One region of the Erwinia sp. V71 genome, then DNA from elsewhere that is predicted to be linked to it. Evidence: predicted binding sites of a transcription regulator. Region 1 holds the regulator's gene; the other holds the start of a gene.
The links. The regulator LexA, encoded in region 1, represses DNA repair genes until DNA is damaged. The targets are predictions, from matches to a motif close to TNCTGTATGTACATACAGNA.

Region 1 (7,943 bases):
AGAGCATGATTTCGGGAACCCGTGTCGCCAATGCACTGCAAATGGTGCTGAATTTCGGCCTGCTGGTGCTGGGCATTATTCTGGTGATTTTTCTCGGTAAAGAAACCATTCATCTGGGCAATGTGCTGCTCAATTCCAGTGAACAGGCCTCTTCCTATCTGCTGATCGAAGGGATCGTGATTTACTTTCTCTACTTCGAGTTTATTGCGTTGATTGTGAAGTATTTCCAGTCTGGCTATCACTTCCCGCTGCGCTACTTTGTCTATATCGGCATTACGGCGATTATCCGCCTGATTATCGTCGACCATAAAAACCCGTTTGATACCCTGATTTATGCGGCGGCGATCCTGATTCTGGTGGTGACGCTGTGGCTGGCGAACAGTAATCGTCTGAAGCGCGAATAAAACAGTGAAGGCGCGCCAGGCTCTGCGTTACACTACGGCATCTGATTATTTACCCGGAGATGCCGTATGTCGGATAACGCGCTTGGCTTGCTGCGCGCGCTTGCATGGCTCCCTGTCTCGTCACCTTTGCTGAAGGCACCGCTGCTGGACTGGCTGCTGGAAGAAGACTCCATGACGGCGCGTTTTGAGCGCCACTGTCATCAGGTGACTGTTGAACCCATACGTGAAGGTTTTATCAGCGCGGCTGAGGTGGGCGATGAGCTGGCATTACTGCCACTGGAATCGCGCTACTGGCTGCGTGAAATCGTGCTGTCTGGTGATGGCGTGCCCTGGCTGGCTGGCCGCACCGTCGTGCCGGAATCGACACTGCAGGGACCGGAAGCGATGCTGCAGAATCTGGGGACCCGCCCGCTGGGACGCTACTTATTCTCCTCTTCGACGCTGACCCGTGATTTTATTGAACCCGGCCAGATCGGGGCGCTGTGGGGACGCCGTTCCCGCCTGCGTCTGGCGGATAAACCGTTACTTCTGACTGAACTCTTTTTACCTGCTGCGCCGCTCTACCAGAGCGTGGCGGCAGAAGGATTACAATAACGTGGAAAGACCTCTGCAACTTACCCGCTTCCAGGCCTATAGCCGCCTGATGCGCATTGATAAACCGATTGGCTCGCTGTTATTACTCTGGCCGACCCTGTGGGCGTTGTGGCTGTCTGGCATGGCGGTTCCGGCACTGAATGTGCTACTGGTCTTCGTGCTGGGCGTATTCTTTATGCGTGCGGCGGGTTGTGTGGTGAATGATTTTGCCGATCGTAAAATCGATGGTCATGTGAAACGCACGGCATTACGCCCGCTCCCCAGCGGGGCTGTCAGCGAGAAAGAGGCGAAGCTGCTGTTTGTCGCGCTGGTGCTGGTCTCCTTTGCGCTGGTACTGACCATGAATGCGATGACCATCTGGCTCTCGTTCGCCGGTCTGGCGCTGGCGTGGATGTATCCGTTTATGAAGCGCTATACCCATCTGCCGCAGGTGGTGCTGGGCGCGGCATTTGGCTGGTCGATTCCGATGGCGTGGGCGGCGGTGAGTGAAAGCGTACCGTTAACCTGCTGGCTGCTGTTCCTGGCGAATATCTGCTGGACGGTGGCATACGATACGCAATATGCCATGGTGGATCGTGATGACGACCTGAAAATTGGCGTGAAATCGACCGCCATTCTGTTTGGCCGTTACGATAAGCTGATTATCGGTTTGCTGCAGCTGGCTACCCTGGTGCTGATGCTGGCAATTGGCCAACTGATGCAGCTGAACAGCGCATTTTACTGGTCACTGCTGGCGGCAGCGGTGCTGTTTGTGTATCAGCAGAAGCTGATTGCCGCTCGTGAGCGTGACCCCTGCTTCCAGGCCTTTCTGAATAACAATTATGTGGGTCTGGTGCTGTTTATTGGCGTGGCGCTGAATGCCGCACCACTGGCGGGTTTACTGCCGTAATAAAAAAGGGAGCCCTCTGGCTCCCTTTTACATCACTCAGCGGTTGCCTCTTCAGGCGCCGCCGCGCTTTCAATCGTTATCCGCACTTCCTGCGTAATTAACTCTGCCAGCAACTGATAAACCTTCTGCGTCTGCTCCAGCTGCGCATCGCCGCTGTCGCTGATATAGCCTTCATCACGCAGTGTCAGCACCAGTGATGAGAACACCGCCTTATCAAAGAACTCTGGCGCGTTAATACCGTGCAGTACCGACAGGCGTTGCGCCATGGTACGGCTCTCTTTCTCCAGTGAACCGCGGTTGATCGACGGATTGGCGCTGAGAATAGAGAACGTGATGGCATAACGTTGCAGTGTTTCGCGGATGCCCGCTGCCAGCAGTTGCAGGGTACGGGAACGTGCTGGTGCATAGCGCAGCTGTGTTTCATCTGTGCTAATCAGCCCCTGACGCTCCAGTTCCGCAATCAGTGCGTCCAGCACGTCCGGCAGTTCTTCGCTGTGCCAGCGCAGGAACAGCTCGCCTTTCAGCATCGGGTAAATCACGCAAACCTGACGTAACAGCTCGGCGCGCGACAACTGGCGATGCTGCTGCACAATGGCGGCAATCAGCGATGGCAGCACCAGCATATGCTGGATGTTGTTGCGGTAGTACGTCATCAGCACTGCCTGCTCGCGCGGCAGAATAACGATGTCGCCGATATTATCCTGCTCAGTTTCAAACTTATTCATCGCCAGTGCGCTCTCCAGCAGCGCTTCCGCACTGCTGTCCGGCACGGTGGCATCCGGCGAATAAGGCACGTTGCGCATCAGCTGCACGTAACACTCAAGCTGTTCAATCAGCTGTTCACGGGTGAGTGAACGCTGACGTGAGGCCAGCAATGCGGTGACGCACAGGTTCATGGCGTTGGCCGCACCGGCGTTATTAATCCGCACCATTACATGCTGGGCAATATCATTCACCGCTGGCGTCAGCCAGGCAGGGCGCTGCGCTTCGATAGGATCAATCGACTCACGCCACTCAGGCACATGCTTGTTCAGATAGTTCACCAGCGGCAGCGGTTCACCGAAGTTAACATAGCCCTGACCGAGGTTGCGTAGCTTACGCAGCCCGCGCACCATCTGGGTAAAGCTTTCCTTCTCTTTGGTGGCGCCGCGCAGCTCTTTGGCATACGTCCCCACCTCCATCACGTGTTCGTAGCCGATATAGATCGGCACCAGCGTAATAGGGCGATTACCGCCGCGCAGCATGGCCTGAATGGTCATCGACAGGGTGCCGGTTTTCGGCTCCAGCAGACGCCCGGTACGCGAACGGCCACCTTCCACAAAGTATTCCACGGAGTAGCCGCGGCTAAACAGCTCACCGAGGTATTCGCGGAACACCGTGGCATAGAGTTTATTGCCTTTAAAGGTACGGCGAATAAAGAACGCACCAAGGCGGCGGAAAATCGGGCCGGCTGGCCAGAAGTTGAGGTTAATGCCTGCGGCGATATGCGGCGGCACCAGCCCCTGGTGATACAGCACGTAGGAGAGCAGCAGATAGTCCATGTGGCTGCGGTGGCAGGGCACATAGACGATTTCGTGGCCATCCTGCGCCAGCTGGCGTACGCGCTCGCCGCCGCTGACATTAATGCCCTGATACAGCTTGCTCCAGGTCCAGCCCATCACGCGGTCGGTCAGGCGGATTGCCTCATAAGAGAAATCAGCGGCAATCTCTTCCATCATTTCGATGGCATTTTGCTGCGCCTTATCCTGAGAGATTTTGCGCGTACGCGCTTCATCCTCTATCGCTTTCGCGATAGCCTTCGATTGCAGCAGACGTGAGAACAGCTCCTGACGAGCAGGCAGGCGTGGACCGACGGCAGCCAGGCGCTGACGGGAGAAGTGAATACGCGCCACGCGCGCCAGTTTCTGCGCGATGGTTTTGTCTGTACCGTGTTCGGTCGCCATACGGCGCAGCGACACTGTCGGCGAGAAGCGGACAAAGTTGTCTCGCCCTAACCACAGCACGGCAAAGAATTTCTCAATACCGTTCAGCACCCGCAGATGCGGCGTCTGTTCGCCCTGTACTTCACGCCCCGGCGCACGGCCAAACATCACGGAAACCGGCACCATCTGCACATCCAGATCAGGATTGCTGCGGTGCAGGTCCAGATAGTCGTGAAACAGCTTCACCGACTCCAGATTAGGCACGAAATAAGGGAACACGCGCGGGCCATCGTGGATAAACACATAGCGCGGCAACACCGTGCCATCGATTTCCAGCGGCTCCAGCGGGTCGGGCAGGTCATGTTTTAGACACTGCGCACGCAGGACCAGCAGATCCACCTTTGAATCATAAGGTAATACATACATAATGGGGCGCGAGCTATCCAGCCCCTGTTCGGCTACCGGATCGGCCGGAATAGCTTTACTCTTCACCAAAAGTGAGAGTGGTAAGTTCAGTAACTTATAGTAAAAATTACGCCAACCTGACATAGACAATATGAAGCCTCTTGTTAGCAAAGCGCGGCAAGCATACCAGAAAGCGCACGCAAGATCTGTTGTGTTGCATTTTGTGCGCCACCCAGACGTTGACGTTAAACATCTGAAAGGGTTCCCTCATTATGGCAAATAATGTCACCGGACTGACAAGAATCATTAAAGCAGCGGGTTATTCATGGCAGGGATTGTGCGCCGCATGGCGACATGAAGCTGCATTTCGCCAGGAGCTGGTGGCGGCGGTTATCGCGACGGCCATTGCCTGCTGGCTGGATGTTGACGCGGTGACGCGGGTGCTGCTGATTGGTTCAGTGGTGCTGGTGGTTATCGTTGAAGTGCTGAACAGCGCGCTGGAAGCGGTGGTGGATCGCATCGGCAGCGAGCATCATCCCCTGGCCGGGCGCGCCAAGGATATGGGGTCGGCTTCGGTGTTACTGAGCATTCTGCTGGCGCTGTTTGTCTGGCTGATGTTGCTGTGGCCGTAAGCCGTTTTTCCGCGAGGCGTGCCGCAAACTGAGGCTTTTTCGCTAAATTTGGGTTCCCAGCCTGCAAATACCTGTATATACTCACAGCGACTGTATAAACAACCAGGGGGCGGAATGAAAGCATTAACGGCAAGGCAGCAGCAGGTATACGATCTGATTCGTGATCATATTAATCAGACGGGTATGCCACCGACACGCGCCGAAATTGCTTCGCAATTAGGTTTCCGTTCCCCGAATGCGGCTGAAGAACACCTGAAAGCGCTGGCACGTAAAGGCGTGATTGAGATTGTTTCCGGCGCTTCACGCGGTATCCGCCTGATGCAGGAAGAAGAGACTGGCCTGCCGCTGATTGGCCGCGTTGCCGCCGGTGAGCCGCTGCTGGCGCAGGAACATATCGAAGGCCATTTCCAGGTGGATGCTGGTCTGTTCAAACCGAATGCTGATTTCCTGCTGCGTGTCAGCGGTATGTCGATGAAAGATATCGGCATTATGGATGGCGATTTGCTGGCGGTACACAAAACGCAGGATGTGCGTAATGGCCAGGTCGTCGTGGCGCGCATTGATGACGAAGTGACCGTCAAACGCCTGAAAAAGCAGGGCAATGTGGTGCATCTTCTGGCTGAAAATAGTGAGTTTGCGCCCATTGTTGTCGACCTGCGTCAGCAATCTCTGACGATTGAAGGTCTGGCCGTGGGTGTGATCCGCAACGGCAACTGGCTGTAATCTTTACCTCCCCGACGCCTGCGCGCACCTGGTTTTACCGTCGTGCGCGTAAGGTCGATTCGCGTTAACCCTCAGTCTGGTAAACATTCTGATGACGCTGTGGAAGCCTGTGCGATTCTTTACCGTTACTGATAAAAATCTCTGGCGCCTGGCGTTGCCGATGATCCTCTCCAATATTACCGTGCCACTGCTGGGTCTGGTGGATACGGCGGTCATTGGCCATCTCGACAGTCCGGTCTACCTCGGCGGAGTGGCAATTGGCAGCACTGCAACCAGTTTTCTGTTTATGCTGCTGCTGTTTCTGCGTATGAGCACCACCGGCTTAACCGCGCAGGCGTTTGGCGCGGGCGATAAAGCGGCGCTGGCGCGAGCCCTGATTCAGCCGCTCTGCATGGCGCTGGCGGCGGGCGGTCTGTTTGTCCTGCTGAAAGCACCACTCAGCGATCTGGCGCTCTCCGTGGTTGGGGGCAACCCTGAGGTATTACACCAGGCACATCTGTTTATGTCGGTTCGCTGGCTGAGTGCGCCAGCGATGCTGGCGAATCTGGTGATCCTTGGCTGGCTGCTGGGCGTGCAGTATGCACGTGCGCCCGTGATCCTGCTGGTCGTCGGCAACCTGGTCAATATTCTGCTCGATTTGTGGTTTGTGATGGGGCTGCACTGGGGCGTGCAGGGGGCTGCGGCGGCAACGGCGCTGGCGGAATATGTCACGCTGCTGATTGGCCTGATAATGGTGTGGCGGGTGCTGAAATTACGCGGTATCTCGCTGCCGCTGCTGCGCAATAGCTGGCGCGGTGACTTTCGTCGTTTGCTCAGGCTGAACCGCGACATTATGCTGCGTTCGCTGATGGTGCAGCTCTGCTTCGCTTCTCTGACGGTGTTTGGTGCCCGACTCGGCAGTGATGTCGTGGCGGTTAACGCCGTTTTGCTGATGTTTCTGACCTTTACCGCCTATGCGCTGGATGGCTTTGCCTATGCAGTGGAAGCGTATTCTGGTGAGGCCTGTGGCGCACGCGACAGCAGTAAGTTGCTGCGTGTGTGGCGTGCCTCCTGTCGTCAGGCAGGTCTGGTCGCGCTCGCTTTTGCTCTGCTCTATGCTGCCTGCGGCCCGTGGCTGGTGGCATTGTTAACCTCCTTACCGGAATTGCGTGAACTGGCCGATCGCTATTTGCTATGGCAGGTTATTCTGCCGCTGGCGGGTGTCTGGTGTTATCTGCTGGATGGCATGTTTATTGGTGCGACACGCGGCAGTGAAATGCGCAACGGCATGGCGGGTGCGGCGCTGGGGTATGCACTGACTTTGCTGACACTCCCCTGGCTGGGTAATCATGGCTTATGGCTCGCGGTGACGGTCTTTCTGATGCTGAGAGGACTTACACTGTGGCTGATCTGGCGTCGCCACTGGCGCCACGACAGCTGGTTCGCCACCTGAAATATTTCCTTACGGCTCAGTTTCCCCGCGTTTTCATTTGAATAATGACTTGATTTCAGGGTGTTAAGCCATCTTATTCCCGATGTGAACCGTTCTGATTAATGTCTCTCGCTATTTTTTTTCATTTTTTGTCTATAATTAACTATGTAATAAGTAATCAAGTGGCGATTTATGCTGATGGTTGATCTTTAGCTAAGACGAAATGCCAATGTTGTTATTAAAGGAGGCACTATGAATAGCGACCAGGCTAGCGGTAACTGGAAACAGTTTAAAGGTAAAGTGAAGGAAAAATGGGGCAAGCTAACCGATGACGATATGACCGTGATCGAAGGGAAACGCGATCAGCTGGTCGGTAAAATTCAGGAGCGATACGGTTACGCTAAAGAGGAAGCGGAAAAAGAAGTCTCAGACTGGGAAAGCCATAACCGCGATTATCGCTGGTAATATTTGCGACACCAGATATTGATACAGCATTCCTGCCCGGGCACACGGAGGTGCCACCTACCGCGGTCGCTTAGCGACCGCGCTTCTTGCTCACCACACTATGATCGTGATCGCAGCTTTCCTGATGAGTACAGGACTCCACTTCCCGACAGCCGTTACACAAACCGTGCGCTTCAATCACGTTGTGACGTAAGGCGAAGCCGGATTTGCGGGCCAGCGCCTGCAGAATCTCTTCCACACCCTCTGCATGCTGCTCATTCACCACGCCGCAGCGATCGCAAATCAGCATCGCAGAACTGTGCTGTGGCTCTTCAAAGTGGTGGCACACCACATAACTGTTATTCGATTCCACGCGATGGATAAAACCCTGTTCCAGCAGGAAATCGAGCGCACGATAGACCGTCGGGGGTTTTGCCTGAGGTTCAGAAACACGCAGCAGATCCAGCAGGTCATATGCGCTGATGGCGCTATTCTGCTCGGTCATCAGGCGCAGCACTT
Region 2 (7,943 bases), on a different contig from region 1:
CTGCTGATGCGGGTTCGCTGGCAGCGACGCGCGGTGCGGAACGCCGCCAGCCGGTATTGTGGGTGGAACATGTCGCGGTGCCGGACTATCTGGCGGGCAATGGCGTGGTTTATCAGACCAGCGATGTGAAATATGTGATTGCCGCCAATAACCAGTGGGCCAGCCCACTGGATCAGCAGCTGCAACAGCGTCTGGTCAGCAATCTGAGCGCGGCGTTGCCGGGCTGGATTGTGTCGTCATCTGCCTTAGGCCCGGACTATGACACGCTTAATGTTACCGTCAGTGGCTTCCATGGACGCTATGATGGCCAGGTGATTGTCAGTGGGGAATGGATACTGCAACACCATCAGCGCCTGATTAAACGTCCGTTTCTGATTACTCTGCCGCAACAGGAAGATGGTTATGATGCACTGGTGCGCACGCTGGCACAGGGCTGGCAGCAGGAAGCGCAGCAGATTGCAAATGCGTTATCACGCTTAGAGTAGCAATATTTTTTCATTACTATACAAAGCCGGTATGGCCGGTGTAAGTCCTTGATTGTCTGAGCCAGTGTTTCTCAGAGGGTCAGGGACTTTTTATTTGCAGAATCAGCAGGATGGGCGAAAAATAAGCAGAAAAAAGCGCCAGCAGAAAGAATAATCTTACACTTCATTTATGACATTGGCGTGAATTTTGCGCATTGATCTTTCTATTTTTAGCAGGTAGAACTTAGATGTGGCTGCACATTATGTGACCACTGTTTTCTTTGAAACCACATTCCAGCAGACTAAAAATGAGGGAAACGAGGCATGATGAAGAGACAGAAACGTGACCGTATGGAACGCGCGCACTCACGGGGTTATCAGGCAGGAATCAGCGGGCGCTCAAAAGAGATGTGTCCTTATCAGACGATCGATGCGCGCTCACAGTGGCTGGGAGGTTGGCGACAAGCCATGGAGGACAGGGCAGTTACCGCAGCGTAACTGACTGTTCAGTCAGGGAAATTAACCTCCGCTTAGCGCGGAGGTTTTTGTATCAGTGCATCAGAAAGCAGAGGTGTCTTTAAACAGACCCACTTTCAGATCGGTGGCGGTGTAAATCACATTGCCATCGACCAGCACTTCACCATCTGCCACGCCCATTACCAGTTTACGGTTGATAACGCGCTTGAAGTGGATACGGTAAGTCACTTTTTTCGCCGTTGGCAGGACCTGGCCGGTGAATTTCACTTCACCCACGCCCAGCGCACGGCCTTTGCCTTCTGCGCCCAGCCAGCCGAGGTAGAAACCAACAAGCTGCCACATGGCATCCAGGCCCAGGCAGCCTGGCATGACCGGGTCGCCGATAAAGTGGCAGGCGAAGAACCACAGGTCCGGATTGATATCCAGTTCTGCTTCCACGTAACCTTTATCAAAGTTACCGCCGGTTTCAGTCATCTTCACCACGCGGTCCATCATCAGCATATTACCGGCTGGCAACGGAGGGCCCTCGGCGCCAAACAGTTCGCCGCGACCAGAAGCAATCAGGTCTTCTTTTGTATAGGATTCGCGTTTATCTACCATGTTCTCAATAAGCCTTATTTTAGTGAATCACGAAGGTTAGCTAACAGGTGTAAGCTGAACAACTCCGATCAGCTGTGGTTAAACCAGTTAACCCAACGCAGCGGCCAGGGACGCTGGCGTGCGTCCTGCTGTTGAATTTGGGCAATGCGCTCCTGAATAGATCGTAGCAGACAGGGTGCATTTTCTTTATCCCACTCTACTCCGGTCAACAATGGCAGTGCTTCGTCCGCACTGTTGACCGCCCAGATATGGAACTGACCATCGCGCACGGCATCCACCACGTTCTGATGCAGACTAAGATGGCGGACATTGCTGGCGGGAATGATCACCCCTTGTTTCCCGCTCAGCTCGCGCTGGCGGCAAATCTCAAAGAATCCTTCAATTTTTTCGTTCAGCCCGCCGACTGGCTGGACATTACCAAACTGGTCGACAGAACCCGTTACCGCAATATGCTGGCTAATCGGCTGGTTCGCCAGCGCACTGATCAGAGCACACAACTCCGCAAGGGAAGCGCTGTCGCCATCCACTTCATTGTATGACTGCTCAAATACCAGCGAGGCAGAGAAGGGCAGCTGCTGCTCCAGTTCCAGTTCACTGATCAGATAGGCCTGCATAATCATCATGCCTTTGGCATGGATGTTACCGCCCAGCTCGGCTTTGCGCTCGACGTCAGTAAATTCGCCGTCGCCAGCATGCACAACACAGCTAATACGTGAAGGTTCACCGAAAGCGCGCGGGTGGCCGGGGAATTCAATCACGGACAGGCCATTGATCTGGCCAGTCACTTCGCCTTCGGTCTCGATCAGAATCTGATCCAGCAGGATCTCATCACGCACACGTTCTGACAGATAACTCTCCCGCCACACGCGTGCATCCAGGGCTGCGCTGAGACTGGCTGCGGTAATCTGCTCGTCCTCGCTGTACAGTGCTGCTTCACGCAGCTGGCGGTTCAGCCAGTCCGGACACAGTGGCAGCGTGTATTGATCGCCGGTATAGCGGGTGGCTTCACGGAACAGCACTGGCCAGAAATCGGCATTAAGCGGCGGAAGCCCCGCGGTGCGGGCGAGATGTTGTGTCCACTGGCACCACAGAGTCAGCTCTTCTTCATCTGCGATCTGCAGATTTTCTTCAAACTCACTGTAGATGCAGAGTGATGCCAGCTCCGGTTCCATTTCCTGAAAATCTGCCAGCGCATCACGCTCGCCGCTCAGCACCAGGCGGAACTGCATTGGCATGGAAGGAATGGAAACGGGCAAAGGGCGGGTTTCATCTGGTGACAGCCAGTCGAAACGCTGGCGACTGATAATCTGTTTCAGACGCAGCCATAACAGCGGCTGCGCCAGGACGCTGCGCAGTGACAGCACCAGCGTGCCGCCATTAACGCGATGTAGCAGGCCGGGTTCGAGCTGAATGTTATCCTGATAAACACGCACGCAGCCAAACAGCTGTTCCGCTTCAATCCAGTCAGCAAAATGCGTTTCACCGTGGCTGGCAAAACGTTCATCCGCCACACTGGCTGGTTGCCAGCTCACGTGACGCTCGTCAATCGTATACTGACCGCCGTAAACGGTATCATCCTCTTCCTCGCTGGTACTGCGCAGGGCATCGGCCAGTAAGGTGAGGTAATCGTGGCTCTCGGCTGTTTTTACCAGCATCAACGGGAAGGCTGCCGATGAAAGTTGCAGTAAGCCTAACGCATTGATTAGACGGGGCTGCACCGCAGCCAGACAATCTGCATCGTCGTCATCAAATGACCGGGAAAAAAGAGGCTGGAAGCTGTCAGTATCGGGCTGCAGGGCGCGCCATTCAAGTCGGTTGCTGGTCAAAGTTATCCGAATTTATCTGAATTAAGGAAAAGCGCGATTATACAAGATTTCAGCCGGTTAAGCACCGTAGAGATGCATTTTGCCCTGCCGGAAATCTGATCCTGTTTAATCATCTCTTTTTCTCTGCCGCAAGCCAGAAAAAAGCTGTTATTCTTAGCTTGTTACGTGGTCACGATGAGATCCCGATGAAATATCAGCAACTCGAAAACCTTGAAAGTGGATGGAAATGGACCTACCTGGTGAAAAAACACCGGGAAGGGGAGTTGATCACGCGCCATATCGAGACCAGCGCAGCGCAGGAAGCGGTAGACGCGTTACTGGCTCTGGAAAATCGTCCGGTGGAGGTATTGCAGTGGATTAAGCTGCATATGAATCCAGCACTGGAAAACCGCATGAAGCAAACCATTCGTGCGCGTCGTAAGCGGCATTTTAATGCTGAACATCAGCATACCCGTAAGAAGTCTATCGATCTGGAATATCTGGTGTGGCAGAGGCTGGCAGGTCTGGCGCAACGTCGTCACTGTACGCTGTCAGAAACCATTGTGCAGCTGATTGAAGATGCCGAGCGTAAAGAACAGTACGCCAGCCAGATGTCGTCGCTGAAGCAGGGGTTGCAGGATATGCTGGGTAAGCCTGAAAACTGATATCCCTTTCCTTCGCAGGTACACAACACCAATAAAAAACCCCGCCGTGGCGGGGTTTTTGTTACGTGATAACTTAAGCCTGAGGCTGAGTTACAACGTCTTTGATGCCTTTCACTTCGATCTCTACGCGACGGTCTGGACCCAGACATTCGATCAGGGCGTTACGGCCTTTCACGCTGTCACAGGTGCTGCCGGTAACTGGGTTAGATTTACCCTGGCCACGAGCGGAGATTTTAGAAGCTGGGATACCTTTAGATACCAGGTAGTCAACCACAGACTGAGCGCGCTGCTCAGACAGTTTCTGGTTGTACTGCTCGGAACCGATACGGTCGGTGTAACCCAGAACAACCACAGAACCGTCTTTCGGGTCCAGAGAGCTCAGCTGGCTGTACAGCTGATCCAGAGCCTGCTGACCTTCTGGTTTCAGGGTTGCTTTGTTGAAGTTGAACAGCACGTCAGACTTCAGAGTGAAACGCTTGGTTTCAACAACTGGAGCTGGAGCTGGAGCTGGTGCCGGAGCTGGCGCAGCTTCTGCTTCCTGACCGAAACGGTAGGACAGGCCCAGGCTCAGCATGGAGTTGTCTGGACGTGCACCAACGGTAGCACGGTCACCGATGTTGTTAACCCACTGGTAGTCCAGGCGGGCAGCCAGGTCACGGGTCAGTGCGTATTCAACACCAACTGCAGCCAGCGGAGAAACGCCGGTGTCGTGGTCGCTGGTGCGAACGCCGTTGTTGTCTTGTTTAGAGTCAACACGCCATACCATACCACCCAGACGGGTGTACAGGTCCAGATCGTCAGCGATTGGGTAGCTTAATTTAGCTGCCAGCTGAACGCCCTGACCTTTGAATGCGCCGTTGATTTCGCTGCCTTTATAAGGCATACGACCCAACCAGTCATAACCCAGTTCGAAGCCCAGGTATGGGTTAGCCTGGTAACCTGCGAATGCACCCGCGCCCAGTTGATTTTCGTGGGTTGGGCCGTTGTTGTTTACATAGCCGTTGCCGTCGAAACCAACGTCATGGTACTGAGACCAGCCCAGTTTAGCACCGGTGTACCAGGTGTCATCTTTCGGAGCGGCCTGCGCTACGGTAGCGAAGCCAGCCAGTGCCACTGCAATTGCGATAGCTGTCTTTTTCATTTTTGCGCCTCGTTATCATCCAAATAGGCAATGAGCTTTAAATTAAGCCCTTGGTTAAATCCTTCGCCGGGTTATAAAGCTCGATTATTACTCTTCCGATAAAACGGAGGTTATTGAGCACCCTGGCGAGATAAAGTCTACAGCGTAACAGCAAACTTACAAGTAGGATGTGATGCAGGTCGGTAAAAAATCAGGGTTTCGTACATAATTTTACACATTTGAAGGGGGATTCTGTGCGATAAAATCCCGTTGGCGATGCGGCTAACTCATTGTTCAGCCGCGTCAGAGCAGAATCAGTGGTTTATCGGAAGATGAGACGATAATCACGCTGAGAAAAATCTCATTTTTACTTAATGATACAAAGTCGAGTGAATTTTTAACGCACTTGCCGGTCTCGCGGATGATGCAATCCGGTATTGCGGTCGCATAATCAAACCCAGCGCCTGGCCCATTGAGGCCGCTTCATTCAGACGACGGCGATCCTCATCATCGATCTCATCCGGTAACCAGCCTAATACCACACTGTAATTGCCGGTCTGCAGGGCTTTAATCATGGCATCAACGGTACAGATTTCCGCCGTCTGTGGGATCTGCATCACTTTATTCAGTGGCAGGCCGGACTGCTGTAACCAGCGGCGGCTGAGTTTATGCGGCGGAGTTAACCACAGTTGCCAGCGAGACTGCGTACCCAGTTGCTGCAGCAGGGGGAGAAGCAGCATTTGTGTCATGCCCGGTTGGTCTTCACTGTAGGTCAGTTCACTAATCCAGCCGCCAGAAGAAGCAGATGCGGCACTGGTGCGCGGTGCGGTATGAATCACAGCATTAGCAGATTGAGTTTTCAGTAAATGAGTACGCATGTTTGTTCGCTCGCAATGTTACTGTATGAATATACAGTAACGGTGTTGTGGGCAAAGATCAACCTCAATTTTTGAAAACATCTCGCAGATTAAAATGAAAAATCACTGCAAAGACATTTATTGATTGAACCTGTTACCTGATTTGAATATTTTCTAATGTCATGTAAAGGTGGGTTTTTTTATCCTCTAATGGTCATGCTGAAGGAGGTTTGCATGCATAACACTAAACAAAGGATTGCACAGTCGAAACATTATCTCGCGCCGTTGGGGAAAATTGATACGCGTACCCAGTTCGGTGGCTATAGTCTCGCGGTGGAAAACATTGTGTTTGCGGTGGTGGCGGAGGGCGAGCTCTATTTGCGCGCCTGCGAACAGATGCAGTCATATATTGTTGAAGCGGAGGTGCCACGGCTGGTATTGCACAAGCGTGGTATGCCGGTTTCCCTCAACTATTTTCGCGTCGATGATGCGCTCTGGGCACAGCCAGATACGTTGCTGGCATTGTCACGTTGTGCGCTCAGCCATGCGCGACACCAGTATCAGGAAAAGATCGCGAATCCGCGCCTCAAGGATCTGCCGAATGTCGGGCTGCGACTGGAGATGATGCTGCGCCAGGTGGGGATTTGCAGCGTACAGTCTCTGTGCGCGGAGGGCTCCCGGCGCTGCTGGCTGAAACTGAAAGCCGCACACAAGCATCTCGGCATCGCCACACTGTTTGCGCTGGAAGGCGCGATTACCGGTACTCATCTGGCGGCGCTGCCTGGCGCCGTACAGGAAGAGTTGCGTAACTGGTTTAATCGCAACAATAAAACACGCAGCGAGTAGCGCTATTGCACCGCAGGCACCTGTGTTAACTGTTTCTTTAATGCGGCAATCTCAGGTAAAAGGGCCACCAGCAATCCCACCTGCTGTAATACCAGTGGCTCTTTTGTTTCTGCCGCCGGAGTGAATTGCGTGATTCGTGTAGCAAGATCATCCAGCAGCTTTCCGGCACGCTGTTCACTGACACTTTCCACCTGCAGTACGCCATCGGCATAACATACTGCGTCATCCAGCAGGCTAAGCATCGCCGGGTTGGTGAGTTTCTCGCGATGCGCGCCCAGTGCGGAGATATAGCTGAGAAAAGAGTGATTCAGGCACAGCAAGCGGAACGCGGATTCCAGTAACGCCGGGTTGCGGCGTGCCTCGGTTGCCATATTGGAGACGACTGACGCCAGCTCCGCATCGCTGTTATGCGCGTCACGCCGGGCGATACGGTAGTCCAGACGATTGTCTTTGCCCTGAAGGTATTGCACCAGAATGGCATCGAGATAGCGGCAGTTGGCATTCAGGGTGCGTTCGGTGACGGCAGGCAAACGACGGAACTTCCAGTCCGGCCAGATAAAACTCACCGCCAGCCAGGCGATGCCGCAACCCAGCAACGTGTCGATAATACGCGGAACGGCAACTTCAAACCCTTCTCCCAGCAGATTAAAGCAGAGAAGTACCAGCAGGGTGATAAACAGTGTGGCATGCGCATAACGAATATTGCGGAAGGCGAAAAACAGCACGCCGCTCAGCACGATCAATATCAGCTGCCCGTCGGCAGAAGGTACCAGCCATAGCACGGGCAAGCCGACGGCAATTCCGGCCAGGGTTCCCAGGATACGCAGTGCCAGACGGCGGCGGGTGGCATTATAGTTCGGCTGACACACAAACAGGCTGGTCAGCAGTATCCAGTAGCCATGCTGCAGCCCGGTCAACTGAATAAAAGCATAACCGACGCACAGCACCAGTGACATGCGCACCGCGTGACGAAACAGCGCCGATTCCGGGGTCAGATGGCGGCTGATACGCAGGCGAATATCGCTCCAGCCCGTCAGCCCCTCGCTGGCGAGGCTGTTATCTTCCCCGGCCTGGCCCTGTTCCAGCGCCTGCTCGGATTCAATCGTAGC

Region 2: a site for LexA is predicted at 6,029-6,048, ahead of sulA (SOS-induced cell division inhibitor SulA). Genes of this name have one in related genera too.

The regions. Positions count from the first base shown of each region.
Region 1 covers NZ_CBFFRK010000089.1:478-8,420, reverse strand. The annotation lists gene psiE (phosphate-starvation-inducible protein PsiE) at 6-404, shown strand; gene ubiC (chorismate lyase) at 471-998, shown strand; gene ubiA (4-hydroxybenzoate octaprenyltransferase) at 1,000-1,887, shown strand; gene plsB (glycerol-3-phosphate 1-O-acyltransferase PlsB) at 1,920-4,358, opposite strand; gene ACSZO1_RS16300 (diacylglycerol kinase) at 4,487-4,846, shown strand; gene lexA (transcriptional repressor LexA) at 4,961-5,569, shown strand; gene dinF (MATE family efflux transporter DinF) at 5,661-7,001, shown strand; gene ACSZO1_RS16285 (CsbD family protein) at 7,233-7,445, shown strand; gene zur (zinc uptake transcriptional repressor Zur) at 7,516-7,943, opposite strand, start outside.
Region 2 covers NZ_CBFFRK010000005.1:51,732-59,674, forward strand. The annotation lists gene pqiC (membrane integrity-associated transporter subunit PqiC) at 1-485, shown strand, start outside; gene rmf (ribosome modulation factor) at 792-962, shown strand; gene fabA (bifunctional 3-hydroxydecanoyl-ACP dehydratase/trans-2-decenoyl-ACP isomerase) at 1,023-1,541, opposite strand; gene ACSZO1_RS02085 (AAA family ATPase) at 1,610-3,367, opposite strand; gene matP (macrodomain Ter protein MatP) at 3,553-4,011, shown strand; gene ompA (porin OmpA) at 4,085-5,152, opposite strand; gene sulA (SOS-induced cell division inhibitor SulA) at 5,503-6,009, opposite strand; gene ACSZO1_RS02105 (TfoX/Sxy family DNA transformation protein) at 6,223-6,834, shown strand; gene yccS (YccS family putative transporter) at 6,837-7,943, opposite strand, start outside.